DNA from 2 places in the Paenibacillus sp. GCM10028914 genome. Region 2 is predicted to be linked to the other one. Evidence: riboswitches for the same ligand, from Rfam matches in the RefSeq annotation. Region 2 holds a riboswitch; the other holds the start of a gene.
The links. A riboswitch is a leader RNA that binds a small molecule or an ion and turns the genes downstream of it on or off. The one in region 2 is predicted to bind cyclic di-AMP.
Positions count from the first base shown of each region.

Region 1: another riboswitch for cyclic di-AMP. It lies ahead of ACFQV5_RS24790 (C40 family peptidase); the one in region 2 lies ahead of ACFQV5_RS25105 (C40 family peptidase).

Region 1 is NZ_JBHTFO010000018.1:891,353-894,768, forward strand. Features, by position in the region: gene ACFQV5_RS24780 (endonuclease MutS2) at 1-365, opposite strand, end outside; gene ACFQV5_RS24785 (hypothetical protein) at 470-646, opposite strand; cyclic di-AMP (ydaO/yuaA leader) riboswitch at 995-1,132, shown strand; gene ACFQV5_RS24790 (C40 family peptidase) at 1,137-2,003, shown strand; gene ACFQV5_RS24795 (GNAT family N-acetyltransferase) at 2,100-2,372, opposite strand; gene ACFQV5_RS24800 (hypothetical protein) at 2,514-2,867, shown strand; gene ACFQV5_RS24805 (helix-turn-helix domain-containing protein) at 3,145-3,416, shown strand, end outside.
Region 2 is NZ_JBHTFO010000019.1:37,503-40,918, forward strand. Features, by position in the region: gene ACFQV5_RS25095 (M1 family metallopeptidase) at 1-386, shown strand, start outside; gene ACFQV5_RS25100 (hypothetical protein) at 398-1,222, shown strand; cyclic di-AMP (ydaO/yuaA leader) riboswitch at 1,459-1,596, shown strand; gene ACFQV5_RS25105 (C40 family peptidase) at 1,600-2,073, shown strand; cyclic di-AMP (ydaO/yuaA leader) riboswitch at 2,412-2,549, shown strand; gene ACFQV5_RS25110 (C40 family peptidase) at 2,551-3,021, shown strand; gene phnE (phosphonate ABC transporter, permease protein PhnE) at 3,120-3,416, opposite strand, start outside.

The sequences.
Region 1 (3,416 bases), on a different contig from region 2:
GACGAAGCGTATGCAGCGATAGTAGGAGCGATATCACTTTTATTAGCCATATAACGAATCAGTTGCTTGCAGCTACGCAGAAATTGTTGAATATGGGAAAAGTCTCGTTCACTAAGCACATAACCTGTTCCTAACAGTTGCAGGACGGGTTCGATTCCTTCCAGTGATGGGATAGGCACACTAGCACCGGCACGGAGTAATGCTCCTGCTTCATGGGTCTGATCAAGCTGATGACGTATTGTTTTAAGCTGTGTAAGTGGCTGCATGTTTCGAATGTGTTCTTTTCCAAGATAAGAGACAGCGAAACGTTCTAGTTCACTTTTTACCTTGTCGTATTGCAGTTGTTTTAAAGTTGATGAATTCATTGATTTCCAGCTCCTTATTAATATTCTTTAATCTGTATGTTCCTTGAAACAGCCCGGAAAACAAAAAAAAGGCAGAGAATGAACCTTAGGTTCACTCTCTGCCTTTAGATCGGCCATCCTATATTTTCGACATCACGATAGAAATAGGCTTTGAGCGCTAAATAATCAGCCATATTCCTAAAAAATCCGTGCTGAACTGTCAGCACGGATGAATAGACGCCAAAAAACAGGATAGACCTCCCGGGCTTCAATTGATATCCGCAGTTCTTAACTAATTGCATAGATGGAAAAATCCATAAGAAAATAGACATAGCCATTTCGGACTATGAACAAACCAAGGAATTTCCAATCTTATGAAATTTGGTTAGTTAAGAACGCTCACCGACATCAAAATCTCTCCTTATAAGAGGGTATGGCTTTAATATATGTTTTTTTATTCGTAAAAGTCAAGATGGATAACCGTAAACCTGCAGATAAAACCTTTTCAATATTTCCCATGTCATAAATAGGTATCGAAAAAGTATCAAATTGACTTCAAATAGTTACAATCTATTCATATTTTCACGAAACGGACACAATTTAGACGTAAATTCCCCTTTAAGATATGTTAACTTTATATAAGTCACTTGGTCTACAAACAGCTGAATCCAGTCGAGCATAACGTCTGGTACGGGGGAGCTTTATATGGGGTGAATGTTTATCCGATAAACTAGGGAATACCTCTTCCCGAATCCGTCAACTAACCTCGGAAGCAACAGGGAGGATAACATCATGAATAACATACTGAAAAAAATGCTATTAACTGGGGCGATTGTAGCTTCTACATTTGTTCTTAGTCCTGATTTTGCTAGTGCAGCTACATCTTCTATCAAAGTTCAAATCAATGATTCATTAGTTAATTTTCCAGATCAGACTCCATTCGTTGACAGTAATGGATATACTCAAGTACCGATTCGTATGATTGGTGATAAGCTAGGAGCTACAGTTAAATATGAGAAGGTCAACTCATACATAGTTAAAGTAACGATTAAAAAAGGCAGCAAAACGATCGTATTGAAATCCAATTCCAGCAGTGCTTTTGTGAACTCAAAAGAAGTTAAAATGGATACGAAGATGCGAGTTATTGGAGGACGTACATTTGTACCACTTCGTTTTGTAACCGATGTTTTCGGATTCACGTTGAATTGGGATTCGAAGAACAATATTGCTATGTTAAGCACAGATGGAAAAACCTATAAACCTGCTTATACTGCATCTGCTACAAGCACTTCTAAAGGAAAGCAAGTTGTAGCAGAAGCTAAGAAGCATCTAGGCGTTAAATATGTATGGGGCGGTTCTTCGCCATCCACAGGATTCGATTGCTCCGGTTTTATTAAATATGTGTATGGAAAAATGGGCGTTAGTCTGCCTCACAGTTCCATTTCATTGCACGAAAATCACGGAACACCTGTTTCGAAGAGCAATCTGAAAGAAGGAGATCTTGTATTCTTTATTACGAATAAAGTTTCGACATCTCACGTAGGTATTTATATTGGTAATAATGAATTTATTTCCGCTACTAGCAAAGGAATTACGATTGCAAATTTAAACAGCTCCTATTGGGGTCCTAAATATAATGGTGCAAATCGAATCTTCTAGTGGTGTTCATAACGAATTAAAGGGTTGTCCCCTGACAATCATCTAAAGATGACTGTCAGAGGACAATCCTTTTTTGTTTCTATAAATCTCAGATTGTTAATGTAACAGATCCCGATCTTCGGGAAATTTGTTGAAATGATGGGCAGCGTAAGAACAAGAAGGATTAATTTTTAAGCCTTCGGCTCTGGCATACTCGATTACTTTTCGAATTAGCTGTTCGGCAATTCCTTTGCCTCGTAAAGAAGGAGAAACAAAGGTGTGGTCAATGTTAATCACATGGTCACCTAGAGACGAATATGTAATTTCAGCGACTGTATTTCCATTTTCACCTATGAAAAAACGTCCTTGTTCGGACTGAATATCTTGCATTAACCTAAACCTCCTCTTGGATATACCTAGTATTTACTTATACCCGTATGTTCTGTTCGTCAAACCTTCATGAATAGGCATACACCCTTTCATGGGCGTGCGCATATAGTGAGAGCAAGGATAATACGAAGGAGTGAATGTATGACGACATATCCGAGTCACCAAGTCGTATACGAATGCGACCAACATATTGCGAACTCTATGCTTAAACACAAGGAAAACGTCCACCATACGATGAAAAATGCAATGAATCGTAAAGTACGAGTGCAGACGGTAGATCATGAAGTCATCGAAGGAATTGTTGTAGGTGTAGATACAAAATATGTATATTTGAACATTGATCCAGGAAGTACACGTGGATTTTACCCTGGTTACCCACCACCGCGGCCACCATTTCATCCAGGCTATCCGCCACCACGGCCACCGTATCCAGGATTCAATCCAATCCTTCCATTAGCGTTGTTTAATTTGTTAACCATTAGCCTGCTTTGGTAATAATGGCTAGCAGATTGGGATGAACGAAAAGCCTGTGGATTTTTAAAGCGTATATCAAACGAAAATAATCGCAACAACGCCGCCCATTGGAGAAATAGGCGGCGTTGTTGCATTCATATTATATAGTGGGCATTTTGTCTGCAAGTGTATATACCATTACCCTGCTTGCAGGTTTTTCGAAATAATATATATTTACTTGGAGCATTAGCAGACTCTACGGAGCGTTTATTGTATTTTTACATATGGGACGGCATTATAAAAACCAGAGGTGGTCTAGATGGATAGCAGTCAAATCGGTAAATTGATCCGTTCACTACGAGTGGAAAAGAACATGACCCAATTACAGCTTGCTACACGAATGAATATCAGTGATAAAGCCGTTTCAAAATGGGAGCGTGGACTTGGGAATCCAGATGTTTCTCTTTTGCCGGAGCTTTCTGAAATACTGGGTGTCAATATTGAAAAAATATTGGCTGGCGATTTGCAGCCAAATGAGGATGATCGAGGAAATATGAAAAGAACTAAGTTTTTTGTCTGTCCCAATTGTGG
Region 2 (3,416 bases):
ACGTATACGGAAACAAAATGGCTGATGTCGCAATAGAGCAAATCAAGACCAAAAATACAGGCACACAAGACGATCCTGCATATGAAACCATAGTAACGATCGTGAGCAAGGGTGGTTTCGTCACTAACATTCCGATCTCCTTCGCATTTGAGGACGGTAAAACCGTAGATAAGGTTTGGGATGGCAAGAACGGTAAAACGGAGTATAAAATCGAGCACCGCTCCCCGCTACTCTGGGCCATGGTAGATCCGAAATACACGATCGTGCTGGAGAACAAACATATCAATAACTATATGAAGGCGGGAATGGAACCGAAAGCTGTCACGCGCTGGAACCTGAGCATCACCAAGCTGGTAGAGACACTGTTCGGCAGCCTGTCATGGTAAGGGGGGAGAACATGAAAAGCTATACAGGCAAAGGCTGGGTCAGTGTTAAAGATCAATTCTATGTTATTATTCTTCTATTTCTGTACAGACTGCTGTGGGGATATTGCCTTTACCGGATTGTGAAATCAGCCGTTGTCCCACTTCTAATGCGATATCCGGACCCTGCTCCCAGTGAGCTTAGTAAACTGCTTTATTTTTATGAAGGGGAAATGGCATTATCACAGAGCAATGACGTTCATACCTATGCCTGGATTCTCATCGGCATGCTTCTTATTCGGATGATACTGACTCCCCTCATTCATGCAGGTATATTTTATAATCTCCATCAAGAGGCAAGAGGTGAGCGCGGACTTTTCTTCTTCCAGGGCATGCGTCAGTTATGGAAACCTGTAACCTTATTTTATGTCATAGAGACCTTTCTAACCTTTGCACCGGCGTACTGGCTGGTACCCAAAATGCTTCCAGCTCTGCCGGCCGTCATTCGGGACCCTTCTACCTTGCTTAAGCTAGCTCCCTACATCGTTGGCTGGCTCATATACGCGTATCTAATTCATCTATTCCTTCTCTATATACAGTTTGGCAAAACATCTGGCACAGGTATGGTACCTGCTATAATGGTCTGTCTGCGTCATATCCGCAAAGCTGTACTAATCTCGATAACAATTGGTGGAATAGCAATGGCACTGCTTCTACTGTTCAGTGGTTTATCTTTCTTCTGGTCTGGTCTGGCTGGACTAGTCATACAGCAAGCAAGCTATTTCGTAAACAGTTTGTTCCAGCTATGGTCTGTTACCTCTCAATTTCACGTATGGCATACACATAGAGAGAACCGTTGAAAAATGTTCACATATCGATGAAATCGGCATATATAGTGTGCTTTCCCCATTCTTCCCACAAAAAATCCCGCTCCTTAACTAGGAATGGGATTTTTTGTTCATAAATTTTATTTCCTCGTTTGCCAAATTGTTAATACTCTGCTAAAATAACGAATGTGATAGTAACAACTTTGTCATCTTTACTGTAACTTTTTCATATGGATTAACAATCGAACATTATTATTTATAATTTGTAACACCAAAAGAAGCCGAATTCCCGGTTAACGGGAAGCGGGGGATCCGTCTTGGGTGCATTGATCTCGCAACAGAGTGGTCATAGGCTAACCTTCAGCTGAACCCTTAAGCTAACCTCGCAGGCATTGGAAGGAGCTCATCTCTTGAAAAAAAAGTTAACTGCCATTTCAATCGGCCTAACTCTCGCTCTTACATTAAGTGCCGGAAGCGCTTTCGCGGATTCCAAGCTTAATAACGCAATCAAACCAGTCATTGGTGTCTCTTATAAAATGGGTGGAACCACGACCAAAGGATTCGATTGCTCTGGATTCACAAGCTATGTGTTTAAGAAGATCGGGCTTACTTTGCCTCGTACATCAACTTCCCAGTATAAAGTAGGAACCGCTGTAGCCAAGAGTAAATTAAAGGCAGGCGATCTTGTATTCTTTAATACGTCCGGTAGAGGCGTCTCTCATGTAGGAATTTATATAGGCGGAGGTAAGTTTGCACACTCTTCGACATCCCGTGGTGTTACCATCACTGCGCTTAATTCCAGCTACTTCGCCAAGCGTTATGTAGGTGCTAAGCGAGTCATGAGCTCTAGCAAATACAAAGCTGTCGCTGTGAACTATAACTAATCATATTATTACGTCTATATAAAGCCCGATTGAGATCACCACATCTCCATCGCGGCTTTTTCTTTATACTTCTATAACGTATGAAGCGTTGAAAAAGTTCTTAAGTTTATAAAAAAAATTTTATTTATTTAATTTAAAACCACTCCTACTGGTAAATTACCCCTTTTTTTGAACGGTTAAACACCTATATGAATTTTATTTAAGTTACCGACACCACATCGACAAAGATAACCACCAAAGTTGTACAAAAGACAGCAAGAAACAATTGCCAACGGGACAAGCCCTCTGATAGAATAATCAGTGTAATCACTTTGTCATTTTTGTAAGGGCTTTTATACATAGAATATGTGCCGAATTCCGATCAATAGGAAGCGGGGGAACCAATTTTATGGGTGAATTGATCTTGCACTTAAGGATCATAGGGAGCCTTCAACCGAACCCTAAAGCTAACCTCGCAGGCAATGGAAGGAGTTATTAATGCTAAAGAAGTTAAGTACATCCTTTTTAGGACTTACAATCTTCCTAACAGCAGGTCTGGGCAGTGTTTTTGCTGACAGTAAACTGGATCAGGAGATTGATCAGGTTCTCGGGACGAAGTACAGCTATGGTGGAACAACAACGAGCGGCTTCGATTGCTCTGGATTTACCATGTATGTATTCTCCGCTTTAGGAATTAAGCTCCCCCATCAATCAGGATCTCAATTTGAGATGGGAACTGTCGTAACCCGCGATAACCTTCGTTCGGGGGATCTCGTCTTTTTTAATACTTCTGGTCGTGGTGTATCTCATGTAGGCATCTACATTGGTGATGGAAAATTTGCTCACTCTTCCACTTCCCGAGGTGTCGTTACTAATCGCCTGAGTGACAGCTATTATGCCGAACGTTATGTTGGTGCCAAACGAATTATGAGCGACTCCGCTTACGAAACACATGCGGCAGATGAATAATAGCCTATAATATATCTGTAAAATATAAGCGCCCCATAGAATAAACACTGGATGAGCTCAGGGCAAATCCAGTGTCATTCTATGGGGCGCTTTTTGAATTAAACCAGCTTTTTACGTATTGTACTTGAAATGAGATCTATAATGGTAATCATAACAATGATGCCAAGTAATATAATGCCTACGCGATCCCAGTTCCGTGATGTTAAGGCAAAGATGAGTGGTGTACCAATACCTCCCGCACCGATAACCCCCAAGATCGTTGCCGACCGGACATTTATTTCGAACCTGTACAAGGTGTAAGATAGAAAGCCTGGCAACACTTGAGGCAATACAGCAAACCATAATACCTGCATCCGGCTAGCCCCTGAAGAAACAAGAGCTTCAAGTGGGCCCTT